DNA from 3 places in the Shewanella sp. BJSY2023SW005 genome. Region 3 is predicted to be linked to each of the others. Evidence: riboswitches for the same ligand, from Rfam matches in the RefSeq annotation. Region 3 holds a riboswitch; each other region holds the start of a gene.
What was found. A riboswitch is a leader RNA that binds a small molecule or an ion and turns the genes downstream of it on or off. The one in region 3 is predicted to bind lysine.
Positions count from the first base shown of each region.

Region 1: another riboswitch for lysine. It lies ahead of ACMHXI_RS07895 (Na+/H+ antiporter NhaC family protein); the one in region 3 lies ahead of ACMHXI_RS20990 (Na+/H+ antiporter NhaC family protein).
Region 2: another riboswitch for lysine. It lies ahead of lysC (lysine-sensitive aspartokinase 3); the one in region 3 lies ahead of ACMHXI_RS20990 (Na+/H+ antiporter NhaC family protein).

Region 1 covers NZ_JBKORJ010000026.1:32,608-38,016, reverse strand. The annotation lists gene rimO (30S ribosomal protein S12 methylthiotransferase RimO) at 1-54, opposite strand, end outside; gene ACMHXI_RS07915 (hypothetical protein) at 93-293, shown strand; gene ACMHXI_RS07910 (oxidative stress defense protein) at 290-997, shown strand; gene ACMHXI_RS07905 (hypothetical protein) at 1,211-1,654, shown strand; gene ACMHXI_RS07900 (5'-methylthioadenosine/S-adenosylhomocysteine nucleosidase) at 1,727-2,554, opposite strand; lysine riboswitch at 2,767-2,938, shown strand; gene ACMHXI_RS07895 (Na+/H+ antiporter NhaC family protein) at 3,021-4,601, shown strand; gene ACMHXI_RS07890 (HlyD family secretion protein) at 4,686-5,409, opposite strand, start outside.
Region 2 covers NZ_JBKORJ010000021.1:3,777-9,185, forward strand. The annotation lists gene ACMHXI_RS06025 (S8 family serine peptidase) at 1-661, opposite strand, end outside; gene ACMHXI_RS06030 (succinylglutamate desuccinylase/aspartoacylase family protein) at 854-1,960, opposite strand; gene lysC (lysine-sensitive aspartokinase 3) at 1,950-3,317, opposite strand; lysine riboswitch at 3,454-3,630, opposite strand; gene ACMHXI_RS06040 (DUF3293 domain-containing protein) at 3,713-4,147, opposite strand; gene arcA (two-component system response regulator ArcA) at 4,708-5,409, shown strand, end outside.
Region 3 covers NZ_JBKORJ010000065.1:83,390-88,798, reverse strand. The annotation lists gene brnQ (branched-chain amino acid transport system II carrier protein) at 1-831, shown strand, start outside; gene ACMHXI_RS20990 (Na+/H+ antiporter NhaC family protein) at 963-2,534, opposite strand; lysine riboswitch at 2,616-2,814, opposite strand; gene ACMHXI_RS20985 (electron transfer flavoprotein subunit alpha/FixB family protein) at 2,905-3,828, opposite strand; gene ACMHXI_RS20980 (electron transfer flavoprotein subunit beta/FixA family protein) at 3,829-4,578, opposite strand; gene ACMHXI_RS20975 (H-NS family nucleoid-associated regulatory protein) at 4,898-5,293, shown strand.

The DNA.
Region 1 (5,409 bases), on a different contig from region 3:
AGTGTCCAGAGTCGTGGTCTGCTTGGGATCAAAAATGTCGACTGATTTCTTCAAGAGCTGTTTTCCGCAATGCTAAAGCTGATGGAGCACGCTTGGGTGCCGGTAAAATTGGCGGCGATTATACCTCAGCCATAGAAAAGGTACAGTTGGGCTGGTTAATTTATGTTCTATGTAGCCATCTCGGTTGCCGCTTCAAAACGTCGTTGAAAAATTTTTTGATTTTTTTAACCCTTTTGTCAGCTGGCTGCGTTTCTATGGTCAACGAAAGCGAACTTTTTGGAGAACCAAGATGAAAAAATCTCTGCTGAATCTGGCGCTGATAGGCGCACTGTTACCCGCTACTCTGATGAGCCACTCGGTACTGGCTCAGGATAGACCTCTGCTGGAAACTACAGGCGTCAGCCAGATACAGGTTGAGCCCGATATGGCCGAAATCAATGTTGAAGTGTCATTAAGCGAATCTGATGCCAAGGCGGCCAAGGCCGCATCCGACAAGGCGGTGGCCGCTTTTATCGAGCGCCTGCTCAAGGCCGGGGTTGCCAAGGAGTCGATTGCAGCCGCCAATCTGAATCTGCAACCTGAGTATGTTTACCTCAAGGACAAGGCGCCCGAGCTCAAGGGGTATCGCGCCAGTCGCAGTGTGACCGTGTTGGTGAAACAGTTGGATCAGCTCAACCCCATACTGGACTCGGCGCTAATAGGCGGGATCAACAAGGTGAACCAGATCAACCTCAAGTCCAGTAAAGAAGCCGAGATGCGCAAGCAGGCGCGGCAGGCGGCCATTGAAGATGCCAAGCAAAAGGCCAGTGAGTTGGCGGCCGGATTCGGCGAGAAACTCGATGGCGTCTGGTCGATTCGTTATTTCGACCAAGGCCCGGTGCGTCCTGTGATGTACAAGGCCGCCATGATGGCTGAAGGCGCTATCAACCAGAGCTATGAGTATGGCCAGGTAACTTTCTCCGACAGGGTCGAGGTCAGCTACAAGCTGCGTGACTGAACCCAAGTTATCCTGTCTGACAGTTATTATGCGGGCCCCCTGGTGGTGCCCGCATTGTTTGTTTTATCTGCCAATATCGCTTGTTTGATGTTGGTGAGTTGTAGGTGATTTTGAAACAGCAGATACAATTTGTTGCTCCTTTGAGGCAGTCTCTGGACGCTTTTTATGCTTGAATGAGCCAGAGCCAATCAATCTTGCATAAGGAGTGTGCCGATGAAATTGACCCGTCTGACACTACTGGGAATAGGTTTATTCAGCCTGGTCGCCAGCCCATCAACCGTATTCGCCAATGTTACAGCGCAAGTCGGAAAGACCCACAAACAACGACTCTGCCTGGTGAATGAGACGGAATACACTGTGCCCGGCAGCGAGATCCAATCCCAAATTAATGACAAGGATTTCGATACGGGTTTGCAGGTGTTTATTCGGTATCGCGGCCAGAGCTGTGCCGAGAGCAAGCAGACTTTTGCCAGCCTGTCATTGCCGGAGCCAGAGTCACCAACGATGGATGACTACCGCTTGGTTATCCAGCGAAAACAAGCACCCGAGTCGGAAACCAAGGTTTGGGAATACCGTTACCAGCAAGGCTATTCGAAACTGGGCTGGCAGACACTGGCCAAAGAGGTGGAGGCCATTTTCTTATCGCCGGCGAGCTAGCTTAAGATGAGGGCCTGAAAAACAAAAGCCGGTGGACAATATCACCGGCTTTTACTTTGAAGTCCTCGAAACTTATTTACCTTCCAAACCTGCGATCAACTTCTTGGTGTACTCAATGACAAACTGCTGACAGTGGATAGCGGTTTGTGGCTCAAACTCTTCGCCGTGCAGGTCGGTATTGGAGAGTACCCGAATCCCGATAAAAGGGATCTCATATGCCTTGGCAACCAGGGCGGCCGCAGCGGTTTCCATCTCTTCGGCCGAGGTTTGATAAGTTTGGTGCAGCCACTCGATGCGGTCGACTTCGCGGTTCCACTCATCGGCACTGCCGATCACGCCGGTCACTACCTTGCCATGGCGATAAGCTGACGCCAGTTGTTGTCCCAGAGCCAGCAGCTTGGGATCGGCATCAAAGCGCTTGTGTTCCACCAGCTTGCCATCCTGACGCAAACGCATGGTGACATCGAAGTTATGCCAGCGTTTGGGATCTATGCCTTGGCCTTTGGGGTGTAGATCGCTGCGATAGGAACCCATATTGAAGCTGTATTTCCCCAGCACTATGTCGCCGCGGTGCAGCGCCGGGTCGTGGCCGCCGGAAGTGCCCTGGTTGATGATAAAACCAGGTTGAAATTTTTCTATCGCCAGCGTGGTGGAGGCGGCGGCATTGGCCATACCTATTTCGGTGCGGGACACTATGACAGGATAGCCATCCACAGTGCCTTGCCAGAAAGTCCAGGAACCAAGAGTTGTCTGTTTGGGGTCTTTCAGGGCCTGAACCAGGGTGTCGACTTCGACATCCATGGCGCCTTGCAGCAGTATAGGTGCCCGGGTGGGCGTTGCCATGGAATGGCTGGAGAACAAGGCACAGAGTGCCACACAAAAACGTTGTAACAGAGTCATTTGCACACCTTTAATTGTTATTTCAGTGTCGCGGTAGGGGAGGGCGATCCTAGGTGCAGCTGTGGTTGCCGTCAACAGCCGGAGCTGGCATTTGCGAGCCCAGACATGAGTCACTTGCCAAAGGCTTAATGCCAACCGGGCGGGATATTTACCGCCAGAGGCACAATCTGGCTTGCTATTGGGGCCGTGATAGTTAGAATGCCAGTCGAATACCTTTGAGTAGAGGCGCGCTGCCTAAGAGTAACCGGGAAGAGGGTGATGCCTTTGAGGCCCGGGGAAAGGAGTCGGCGCCGAAGTAGCCAGGTCATCAAACCTAGCTGCTGGTTCTGTATCTAACAGGTGCAGGACTGCCATAGTCATCCACTATGGAGCGCTACCTGAAGGAGCTGAGAAGTTTCTGCCCTCCTTGGTCTGAGTTTCTTCGATCCTATCGGTAGATCTCCACCTTCTTTGGTGTAAAGAGATCATGAATATCATGCATTTTGCGGACTCTCCCTGGTCCATAGTTCCTCCTCTGCTGGCGGTTGCGCTGGCGATCATCACCCGTAGAGTACTGCTCTCCCTCGGGGTTGGCATAGTCGCCGGCAGCCTGATGTTACAGCAGTTTTCACCGCTGCAATCGCTGCGCTACCTGTTTGACAGTGTGCTGAAAATCTTCTGGGTCGATGGTGCTCCCAACAGCGATAACCTGAATATGCTGCTGTTTATGCTGCTGCTGGGTGGGCTTATCAGCTTGATGACCGCCTCGGGGGCGACCCGGGCCTTCGCCGAATGGGCCGCCAGGCGCTGCCAGAGCCGCAAGAGCGCCAAGTCGCTCACCGGCTTGATGGTGTTTGCCTTCTTTATTGACGACTTCTTCCACAGTCTGTCGGTGGGGCCCATTTGCCGCCCTGTGACCGACAGATTCCAGATCTCCCGCGCCAAGTTGGCCTATCTGCTGGACTCAACCGCGGCACCCGTGTGCGTATTGATGCCCATCTCCTCTTGGGGGGCCTATATCATCGCCCTGGTGGGCGGCATACTCGTGGCCCATGGGGTGACAGAGCAGAGCCCGATCGCCGCCTTTGTGCAGATGATCCCCATGAATCTCTATGCGGTATTTACCCTGATCATGGTGGTGGTAGTCATCGCCTTCCAACTGGATATTGGGCCGATGCGACAGCATGAGCAGCGGGCGCTCGAAGGCAAGCTCTGGGATGAATCCAAGGGCCGGCCAATAGGGCTGGATATGGAAGCCCCGGCCGACAGCCGCGGCGGCATGCTGGATATGGTGTTGCCGATAGTGACACTGACGGCGGCGAGTATCTATTTCATGCTGGACTCCGGGGCCCAGGTATTGGCCGCCAATGGTCAGGCCTTCAGCGTGCTGGGCGCCTTTGAACATACCAATGTGGGTTCGTCTTTGGTTTACGGCGCCCTTTGCAGCCTGGCGGTGTCTGGCCTGTTGGCTCTGCGCCTCGGCCTTGGGATATCCACTTGGCTGCGTGCTGCCCCCAGAGGGGTCATGGCCATGTTGCCGGCGATCAACATACTGCTGTTTGCCTGGACCATAGGCGCCGTGGTGCGTGACATGGAAACCGGCAAATATCTCGCCAGCCTGGCCAACGGCAACCTGCCCACAGGGCTGCTGCCTGTGGTGGTGTTTGTGCTCTCCTGCGCCATGGCCTTTGCCACAGGCACCAGCTGGGGCACTTTCGGTATCATGTTGCCACTCGCCGGTGATATGGCCGCCGCCAGCGATATCCAACTTCTGCTGCCCATGCTGTCGGCTGTGTTGGCCGGCGCTGTGTTTGGCGACCACAGTTCGCCCATATCCAGCACCAGTATTCTGTCGGCCACCGGCGCCGGCTGTCACCATATAGATCATGTGCTGACCCAGTTGCCTTATGCCCTGACCGTCGCCTTCGGGGCGGCGCTGGGGTATCTGGCCATGGGGCTGCTGCATTCCACCCTGGCCGGTTTCCTGGTGAGTGCCGCTTGGTTTGCACTCTTCTGCCTCTATCACGCCAGGCGCTTCCAGGCGGCTCCCGAGGCCGCTATCGGCTGAGGCTGAGATAGGATACAAAAAAGCCCCGGGAGTGTTCCTGGGGCATTTTACTCTTGCCAAAGGCTTGCGTGTCGATAAGGAATATCAGTGATCCAGATAGAGATAGTTCTGCCAGCTTTTCATCCTTATCAATACCTTACGCATGATTGACACATGCTCAAAGCTGTCGGAGTAGATGGCGATCTCCACATTGGTACCCAGAGGTAAATGATACTGACTCAGATCATCCAGCGGCTTGAGTTTCACCAGTGGTCGGCCGTTGAGGCGAATTTGTGACGAGCCATAGAGCTGCCCCTGCGCCTGCACCTGAGATTCACCTATGGCCGGCAGCACTTCGATCACTTCGGCTTGAAACACCTTGCCCGGCAGGGCGCGGAAGATCAGCTCGGCCTTGAAACCGGGTTTCAGCCGCAGCAGCGAGTTTTGCCTAAAGGCGCCGACAAAAAAGCGCTCCTCTTGATGGACAAAGGTCATCACAGGCCTGAGGGGCATGGGCACCACCATCATTCCCGGTCTCAGGGTCAACTGGGTCACATAACCGTCTGAGGGGGCGCGCATGCTGGTTTCCTCCAGATTGAATCTGGCTTTTTCCAACATGGCGGCAATTTCGGCCACCTGGGTGTTTTGCCCCTGATACTCGGCTTCCAGTGCCAGCTTGGCGCGCCGGGCTTCGGCCTCGGCCGCCTCTACTGAGGCCTGGGCGCCGAGATAGTACTGACGACGGTTGTCGACATCGGCGCGGGTAAAGGCGCCTTTTTCAAAACCGCTGCGGTAGCGCTCATATTCCAGTTGGGTTCTGTCCCGTTCG
Region 2 (5,409 bases), on a different contig from region 3:
CACTGTTGATCCCGGAATCGATCACCCCGACTATGACCCCTTCACCCATAGCCCGGGTCCCTGTTGCACTGCCGTCCCACACTTTGGGAGAACCTATCATGCTCTGGCTGCTGTCGGTATCCATTGAATAGAGGCTTTCCCGCTCAATGAACGCCACTTCGGGTAACTTGGACAGGGCTTCAGCCTGCTGCTGATCCATGGTGACCGCCAGGCCATTAAAGGCATAGTGATATCTGGCCTTGGCCTGCAACTGAACCCCTTGGGCCGCGGCACTCATTAAAAAGTTCTGTTGTTTGGCATTCAAATACTTCACGTAGGACTTCACCGCCACACTGGCGGTATTCAGCTTGGGAGCCTTTTGGGGCGCCAGCCCTTGGCTTCGTTGTGGACTGGTGGCTTCAAGCCCGGAAATACCACCGGCATAATTCGCCACAGAGGGATCTTTAAGGCGCACTATATAAGTGTATTTACCCTCTGCAAGTCCAGGCTCTTTGACAAACTTATGTTGCCCTCCCCCTTGCTGTTGTCCTTTGAGGCCGCTGGACGCACTAAGCAGATCCGACGAAATAAATGGATCCGATACGCTCACTGGCGCGGCTTCTGAATGGAATGCCATAGATAACAGCGCTGCTGAAACGGCTATTGCAACTTGACTCTTCACTTGTCTACTCCCTATAAGACTGCTTATTGTTGTTTTATGTTTCCATGCTCAAAAACACTCCCTTAATACAAAGGGATTAATTCTTGTAACATCAATTGATACAAACAAGAAACAAAAGACACAAAATATTACAAATTATCAGCTGGTTACAGAATGGTAGACGCTAAAAAGGATTTCATATCCGGCTTTGACTTAACCAGAAAGAGTGAAGTAGTTGGTCATCACCTTGTAGAGCTCAGTTCCCTGGTGCACAGACGCCGAGGCAAAATGCAGCACAGGGATCACATCCTCATTGAGCGAGAGCCTGGTGACTTCAGTGCCGGCATCGACTCGGTCGAGCCTGAGCATATTGACCAGAGGCGCGCCCGCAGCCAAAGGTACTCCCGGCTCGGCCAGATACTCCACCATACCTGCCATAGGTGCGTGAAACTTCCGATAGTCTTTCAGCATACAAGCAAAACGCGACATCACCTCGGGCTGTATGCTCTGGGCTATCACCTCTCTATAGCTCAGATAACTTAATATGCCTTCCGCATCTCGGCTGGCATCGGCAAGATCGATACGCTCCTGGCTGCCAAGCTCCAAAGTAAAGGCCGACACTGCGACTTTCAGCTCTCTGCCCCGGCTATTGGCATAGTCGCTGAGCTGCCACCAGGGATTGAAGGCCGCTTCATCCATGGCGCCGCCAAAACCTTTAGGCATCACCAGGGTATAGGGAATATGAAAGTAGCCGGCAGCAGACAGCTCATACTCGGGGCAATAGAGGTGTTTACAGGACTTGGGGCCGGTGTGCAGATCCAGCACTATGTCAGCGCAGTGCGCCAGTTTCTGCAGATTGAGCGCCAATCTCTGCCCGGTCGTCACTCCCCAGGGATTGGCCAATGCCTGCTCACAGTTGGCAATAAGAAGACGACGAAAAGCGTCAAACAGTGCTGGCTCCGGCAGCTCACCGTGCAGCAGATACCAGTCATCCAGGTGGACGGCCTGATCCAGATAAGCTCTGTTCCAGTTGATACCTGTGATGGGATCAAAACGGCCCAAGGTAAACTCACCGCTTTTCTGGTTAATCCCCAAGGGGTTGGCCAGAGGCACCAGGGTGATATCTCCCAGAGGCGGATGAGCCTTGAAGTACTGCAGCAACTGCAAAATCACCGCATTGCCCTGCACCTCGGCGCCATGCACATTGGCCTGAATATAGACGCTGGGCGCCGCATCGCTGGTACCTTTGAAGCGATAAACAGGTATGGTCAAGGGCTGGCCGGCAGCCAGCTCCCCAACCGGCAGATGTTCAAGCTGCATCCTGAGCCCCTTCAAACAGGTTACGATGCAAAGCGGCAACAACATCACCGGCTTCGGCTTCCGACACCAAGACACAAAGATTGTGCGGACTGGCGCCCTGACAGATCATTCGGACGTTATGGGGTTCAAGCACTTCAAATACCCGGCGACAGATCCCGGCAGTAGTGGCTATCTTGTTGCCTATGATGGCCACCAGAGCCAGCTTGTCTTCCACCCGCACACGGCAGTTTTGCGACAATTCCTGCAGCAGAGCTTCGGTCAGAAGCCCCTTGCCGGCCGAATCTGAGCCCGTTTTGTCCAGCGTCAGCGACACGTTCACCTCTGAGGTGGTAATGAGATCGACACTGATCTTGTGCCGCGCCAACACGGCAAAGGTCTCTGCCAAAAAGCCCTGGGCATGCAACATCTGCAAACTGTGCAAGTTAAGTAGGGTCTGATCTCGTCTCACCGCAACGGCCCTGAATACCGGCTCATCTTCCACTTGGTGACGGATCCAGGTGCCACCTTTTTCCGGTGCCCGACTGGAGCCGACAAACACCTGGATCTGTTGACGCACCGCCGGCAAGATGGTGGCAGGGTGCAACACCTTGGCACCGAAAGTAGCCATCTCTGCCGCCTCATTAAAACTGATTTCTGCGATAGGCCTGGCGTTGGGAGCCAGTCGGGGATCCGTGGTGTAAATCCCTTCTACATCGGTCCAGATCTCGACCGCATCGGCTTCCAGCGCCTCAGCCAAAAGGGCCGCAGAATAATCGCTGCCACCACGCCCAAGCGTAGTGGTTCGGCCATCGGCATCGGCGCCGATAAAGCCCTGGGTCACCAGCAGTTGCTGCTCAAGCAAAGGTTGCAATTTCTCTGTCGCCAGTCGCTTCAACTCGGCGATTTGTGGCTCGGCCTTACCGAAATGGCTATCGGTACGCATCACCTGGCGCACATCAAAGGCGCTGGCCTTGGCACCACGTTCTCTCAATACCGCGGCAAACAGCGCTGAAGAACACTGTTCGCCCAAAGATAGGATCTCATCGACCATAGCATGACTCGGCGCCTGCAATAACCTGGCACTGAGCGTTGCCATGCGGCTGAGCAAAGCATCCAGCGCCGCGGCAACATCTGCCGGTCTGCCAAGTTTATCCAGAATTGCGTATTGAATGGTGGCTATCTCTTTCAATAGCTTGAGACGGCGCTCATCCCCCATGTCTGCCTGGGACAGCTCCACCAACAGATTGGTTACGCCACTGGATGCACTGACCACAACCAGACGGGTGGCCGGGTTTCCAAGCACTATATCGGCACAGCGATTCATCGCCTGATAATCGGCAACTGAGGTACCACCAAACTTGGCAACAACAAGAGACATCAGCGCATTCCCCCACAGGCAGGTAACAGGGAAAGGTCGATAACGAGAATAGATTTCATGAGTTAAGCTCCGAACAGATAACGTTCGAAGAGCCTGGTGCAGAGATAACGCACCCCATAGCAGGGAAACAGCGATCGTCACCAGAAGCTCTCCACCAAAACCAGGTGACAGTCGCCAGGATTCAGCCTGACCAACCGACCGGAAGCGTAGCCAATACGCATCCCGACCTCGGCGTTAATCTCCCTCATGAGCCGTCATTGGAGAATTGGCCTCCTCTGACTCACTACCTAGTTAACGCACCTCTTCTGTTCCTTTCTCGCGAAAGGGATGAAAAAATTAGCAATAAAGTCCTTATGAAGTCAATGCTAATTTGCGCAGGATGAAATTTCCTCAACTCATCCGTCACTGAGCTCGGGTAACTCGCTGACCAGGCGCGCCCTGGCAGCAAACTGTCCAAGCGCCACCTCTCGCTCCCCTTTCAGGCAAGGCACCAAGGTCAAGAGCCCACTATCAACGTAGTAAAGGGCATTTTGGCGATACTTTGATGCCAGTTCTATTGCCGCGGCCTTATCCAGAAACAGAGCCCAGCTTTTTTCCATATGACTGAGATCATCAGCAGCGCCTATGATCGCCCGGTAAGGAATGCCCAGCTTATCAATATCGTGTTGTAGCTGCCGATCGAGAAGGCGGTTTTGGCAAGAAGTGAGTTTTTGCCCAAGGGGATTATGGGCGGTGACAATAGCGAAAGGAACAGCGGAAGAAAACGACTGAGTCAATAAAAAGCATGCGCTCTGGTAGTACTGCCAGAGACTTTCAAATGCAGCATCCATTGTAGTATCTGTCTCTAATGAACCGGATTTATTCTAGCAAAGGCTTTTGCATTCCCCTAGCCCCGTGAGCAAGCTCACAGTAAGACAAAATACAAAATGCTTATCTTTCAATAGGTAACGCAAAAACTTGTGATGTAGATCATAGTTAAACATTAATTTGTTAACATTTCATTTGTTAACAAATGCCCAATCCTAGTACAATGGATTGTATCGACAGAGGCTTAGAGTTAAGTGTGTGACCCGGCTAGCGCCATTACGCTACAGCATAAGTCTCTATCGATAACGACTCTGTACCAAATGTAATCTGGTTTTAAGATGACATTTTCTGGATTTTCCATGTCTTTCAGGAACTAAATCCCGCCACTGGGAATCCTAGACAGTACAGTTCGCGCCTCTCCGGGTGGAGAGCATACTTTTTGCTAATCATGAAGTGTGTTGCCGTTTCATTTCAGTTTTGAACAGCACTTACGTGAACCCTGTGAATGTTGGCGTTTTAGAGAGTATAGCGGAGCGTCACCCGCGCTCATGGTTAGATAAACTGATTTAATTAGGTAAATAACATGCAAAACCCGCACATTCTGATCGTTGAAGATGAAGCCGTTACCCGTAACACGCTGAGAAGTATTTTCGAGGCAGAAGGTTATGTGGTAACCGAAGCCAATGATGGCGCAGAGATGCACAAAGCCTTGCAGGAAAACAAGGTGAACCTGGTGGTTATGGATATCAACCTGCCAGGTAAGAATGGTTTGCTGTTGGCGCGGGAATTGCGCGAAATCAACAATATCGGTCTCATCTTCCTTACTGGCCGTGACAACGAAGTGGACAAGATCCTTGGATTGGAGATCGGTGCCGATGATTACATCACCAAGCCGTTCAACCCTCGTGAACTGACCATTCGTGCCCGTAACCTGCTGACTCGAGTCAACAGCTCTGGCGCTGAAATTGAAGAAAAGGCTGCCGTTGAATACTATCGTTTCAATGGTTGGAGCCTGGAAATCAACAGCCGTTCTCTGGTGAGCCCACAGGGTGAATCTTACAAGCTGCCACGTAGCGAATTCCGCGCTATGCTGCACTTTGTGGAAAACCCAGGCAAGATCCTCAGCCGCGCTGAGCTGCTGATGAAAATGACCGGCCGTGAGCTCAAGCCACACGACCGTACTGTTGATGTGACTATCCGTCGTATTCGTAAGCACTTCGAAAGTGTGCCTGATACACCGGAAATCATCGCCACCATCCACGGCGAAGGCTACCGTTTCTGCGGT
Region 3 (5,409 bases):
AGTCAAGGCATTTCCCAAGCGACCGGCGCCTATGTAAGCAGCGCATTTGCCGAAGGTGTGACTCAAGGATATATGACCATGGACGCCTTGGGTTCTATCGGTTTTGGATGGGTTATCTTCCGCGCGATTAAAAGTATGGGTGTCACTCAGCCAAAGGCGATTACCAGGTACACCCTGATTGCCGCCTTGATGTACGCTGTGGCTATGGCACTGGTATACATCTCCCTGGCTTATATCGGCGCCAGCAGCGTCGGTGAATACAGTAACGGCGGGGATATTCTGACCACCTTTACCACAACACATTTTGGTATTTTAGGTACCTTGCTGTTGGGAGCTGTGATGATATTGGCTTGCCTGACGACGATAATCGGCGTGACGACTGCCGGCAGTGAGTTTTATAGCCGCACATTCAGTAAAGTGTCTTACCGTAACAGTGTGCTGGTCACCATGATAATTGGAGCGTTGGTTGCCAATATTGGTCTGGAGCAACTTTTGCAGATCACCCAACCCGTCGTGGTAGCCCTGCATCCGATTGCGATTGCCCTGTTATTGATTGCCCCGCTACGGCGCCTTGTGTCCATGTCTGGCGTACTTGCAACCTTAGCGGCAGCGTTGATTTTTGGCGCTCTGGACGCCTTGCATATTCTCGGCAGTATGCCTGCCAGCCTGGATGCAATTTTGAACCAATATCTACCCTTATACGCTTGCTATGCAGCTTGGATTGTCCCGACGGTTATTGTTCTGGCCATAGCGACGAGTTTGACTCTGTTTGCCCGCTCGGCATCGGCTCGCGTCATCACGGAAAACTCAATAGAGCTGCCACAAAAATAATTGGCGAGGCCAGTTTGAATCAATAGGTATTTAGCCTGAATATCCAAGACGAGAGTACGCCTCCAACTCAGATAGCCCTGAACTATAGGTAACAAAAAACGCTGCCGAGGCAGCGTTTTTTAATTGGCCGGCTAGGCAGCACTGTTTTTGGGCTGCTGCCACTTGAGCCACACCAGCCCCAGCATAAACAGCACACAACTGCTGGCAAGCCCAAGCCATACCGACTCGGTAAAGCCGAGTACTATATAGCCGCCGAGGGAAATAACTGCTACCAAGACCGCATAGGGCAACTGAGTCAGCACATGGTCGATATGATGGCAGCTGGCACCTGTGGATGACAGAATCGTGGTGTCCGATATCGGCGAGCAGTGATCGCCAAACACAGCCCCGGAAAGCACGGCGGCCAGCATAGGCAACATCATGCCACTGTGGCTGCCCATGGCCATATCGGCGGCAATCGGCAACATGATACCAAAGGTGCCCCAGCTGGTGCCGGTAGAAAAGGCGGTAAGCCCAGCCAAAATAAATAGCACGGCCGGCAACAAGGCAAAGGGAATATTGCCACTGGCGAGGCTGGCCATAAACTTGCCGGTTTCCAGTGAGCCGATGATCCCGGCTATGGTCCAGGCAAACATCAGAATATAGATGGCCGGCAACATGGAACGGGCACCCGAGGTGAGTGCCTTGAGGATCATCTTGGCTTCAATCTTCTGGATAAAGGCCAGCAGCAGCGTCACCACCAGGCCGATGGAGGCGCCGAAAAACAGTGACGAGCCCACATCGGTTTTCTCGAAGGCACCTATGATACTGAAAGGCAGGCTTTCTGCCGCCAGGGCATCGGCACCACTGGAAACCATAAAATAGAAGGTCGCCACCACCAAGACACCTATGGGCAGGAACAGGCCGTGCACCTGGCCGGTTTCCGCCTCGGGCAGATCGGCATTGGCACCGGGGGGCAACCCCTTGGACTCATCATAGAGATTGCCCTTGCGGGCGTTGAGCTCGTGTTTGCGCATGGCGCCAATATCCAGCTCCATAAAGGTGACACACAGCAAGAGCGCAAGGGCAAACAGGGCATAGAAGTTCATAGGGATCATCTGCACGAAAGCACTCAGATGTCCTACTTCAGTAAAACCGTGAGCGGTGAGAATGCCGCCGATAAGGGCGATAATATAGGCGCCCCAACTGGACACCGGCGAGATAACGCACACGGGTGCCGCGGTAGAATCCAAAAGATACGCCAGTTTGGAGCGGGAGATATAGTATCTGTCGGTCAGAGGCCTAGCGATACTGCCCACCACCAAGCTATTGAAGTAGTCATCGATAAACACCGCACAGCCGAGAAACATGGTCAGCAGCTTGGCATCACGGCGATTACGGATATGCTGTCTGGCCCAGTTGGCAAAGGCCCTGGCCGAGCCACTGACGGTGATCAGCGCAGTGATCATCCCCAGCAGCACCAGGAATCCCAGAATATACAGGTTCCAGGCATTGAAAGCGTCATCGTCCCATACCAGGGAAAGCACCCTTTGCCCCAGATAAACCCCGGTGTCCAATACCGACCATTGATTGAGCAACAGGGCTCCAATCAATATCCCCAGCCCCAGCGATAACAGCACCCGACGGGTGAGGATCGCCAATAAAATTGCCACAACCGGCGGCAACAAAGAGAGTGCCGAATCGGCATAACTTGTTAGTGTCATTGAGTCTTGTTCTTCGTTAAATACGAATGGAGGGCAACTGAACTGGTGGGAAAAGGCAATGGCATACCGAGTAGCACCTGTCCTTTCAGTAGCGCTCCATAGTAACGTCAATCTGTCATCCCGACAGAATATACTATGGCAGTGCTGCCCCTATTTGGTAACAGCCCCAGCGGTGGACCTTGATAAGTCGCAACCACTTCGGCACCAAATCCTTTCGCGATACATAAACGGAATCACCCTGCTTACCGCTACTGATATTTAGTGCGCCTCTACTTCTCAGGACGCCTGATGTCAGGCGTGAGGCACATAAAAACATAGGCGGCTTTGAGGATGCTACCCCAAAGCCGCCTATCGTGACCTAGATCACAGATTAAATCAACTCGTTCAATTTAGGCACAACATCAAACAGGTCAGCTTCCAGACCATAATCGGCAACCTGGAAGATAGGCGCTTCAGGATCTTTGTTGATGGCCACAATGACTTTTGAGTCCTTCATACCGGCCAGATGCTGAATCGCCCCGGAGATACCCACAGCGATATAAAGCTCTGGCGCCACGATTTTACCCGTCTGGCCAACCTGCAGGTCGTTGGGAACAAAGCCGGCATCCACTGCTGCCCGCGATGCACCTACGGCGGCGCCCAGCTTATCGGCCAAGGCTTCCAGCATGGCAAAGTTTTCGCCACTACCCATACCGCGACCACCGGAAACAATGACTCTGGCGCTGCCAAGCTCCGGACGAGCCGACTCGGTCAGGCTCTGGGATACAAAGCTGCTCTTGGCGTCAAAGACGCTATCGAGCTGATTGATTTCAGCTGAGCCTGTCTCGGCAACGGCGTCGAAGGCGCTGGCGCGCACAGTGGCCACTTTCTTATCGTCCAGACTCTTAACGGTTGCCATGGCGTTACCGGCATAAACGGGACGGACAAAAGTCTCGGCATCAATCACCTTGGTGATCTCCGAAAGTTGAGCCACATCCAGCAAAGCCGCCACTCTTGGCAGTATGTCCTTACCCTGGCTTGAAGCTGCAGCCAGAATGTGGCTGTAGTCACCACTCAGAGACAAGATGAGTTCACCAATATTGTCGGCAAGATGAGCACCATAGGCAGGGTTATCGGCCAGCAGTACTTTACTGACGCCTTCAAGCTTGGCGGCAGCATCGGCGGCGGCCTTACAATCCTGACCGGCAACCAAGAGGTGAATATCTCCCCCTATGGCTTTGGCTGCGGCGACAACTTTGGCTGTGTCCTGTTTCAGGCTGGCATTATCGTGTTCAGCTATTACTAATACGGCCATTTAGATCACCTTCGCTTCGTTTTTCAACTTGTCCACCAGCTCCTCAACGGAAGCCACCATCACACCCGCCTGACGGCTGGCCGGCGTTGCTACCTCCAACACCTGTACGTGCTGCTTGAGCGCCACTCCCAGGTCATCAATGCTCATGGTCTCCAGCGGCTTGCGCTTGGCTTTCATGATATTGGGCAAAGAAGCATAGCGGGGCTCATTCAGACGCAGATCTGCGGTGACCACGGCAGGCAGAGGCATGGACAGAGTCTGTAAGCCGCCATCCACTTCACGGGTGACCAGCAGAGTTTCGCCTTCCAGCTTCACTTCAGATGCAAAGGTTGCCTGAGGCATACCGGCGAGCGCCGCCAGCATCTGTCCTGTCTGATTGTTATCGCCGTCGATGGACTGCTTACCGAGCAGAATAAGTTGCGCCTGTTCCTTGTCCTGCACCGCCTTGAGCAGTTTGGCAATAGAAAGGGGCACCAGCTCTTCATCGGTTTCGATGTGAATGGCACGGTCGGCACCCAGAGCTAGTGCGGTACGCAGTTGCTCCTGTGCCGCCTTGGGACCTATGCTGACAACGACGACTTCAGAAGCACTGCCGGCTTCTTTCAGACGCACGGCTTCTTCTACCGCAATCTCACAAAATGGATTCAACGCCATTTTCAGGTTGGCTGTTTCAACGCCTGTGTTGTCGGCCTTGACCCTGACCTTCACATTGGCATCGACCACACGTTTTACTGGCACCAATACTTTCATAGGGTTTCCTTCCTACACCTTGTATCTAATGTGGGTTGCGTACCGATGATACCAGGGCCATCAGTACAGGATGGCTCAACTTTACGTGCTGTTGACGTTAACGTCAACAGCAACTTAAACGCTCGTTTGTCACTTCTGTCACACTTTAAGGCCAGTTTTTTGAACACTTGGCAACTTTCATGGTCATAGAATTGAGTTAAATAAAGAAATTAATGTCAATTGGCGTAAAAATATTTGATCCAGACTCTTATAGTTTCTATTATTTATAGCGATGTTCACCATAACCCAATTTATAAATTAGCGTGGGACCAAAATACTTATGAGCGATTTTCTTGATATATTGACTCACGGTCGTCGTTTTAAGGCCGCAGTAAAAGAGTTGAGCGTTGCAGATCTGCGCGATCTGGCTGCCAAATTGGATAAGATCATTATTGATCGTGAAGAGGAAGCCAAGGAAGAAGAAAAGGCACAAGCTGAACGTCTTTCTAAAATAGAAGATATCCGTAAGCAGATGGAAGCCGTTGGCCTGTCTGTTGAAGATCTGGGTAATGTTGCTGCCGCCAAGGCTGCTCCCAAGAAGCGTGCTCCTCGCCCACCAAAATACAAAATCGTTGTAGATGGTGAAACTATTACTTGGACCGGTCAAGGCCGTATGCCAACTGTATTCAAGAACGAAGTAGACAAAGGTCGTTCAATGGATGATTTCCTGATCTAATCAGGCATCTATTTACTTAAGCCTCGACAGTGTCGGGGCTTTTTTATGTCTGATAGACGTCTGGCATCTGTTAAAAAGCCTTACAATTACGCCTTGGCATTTACATTTTGACTGGG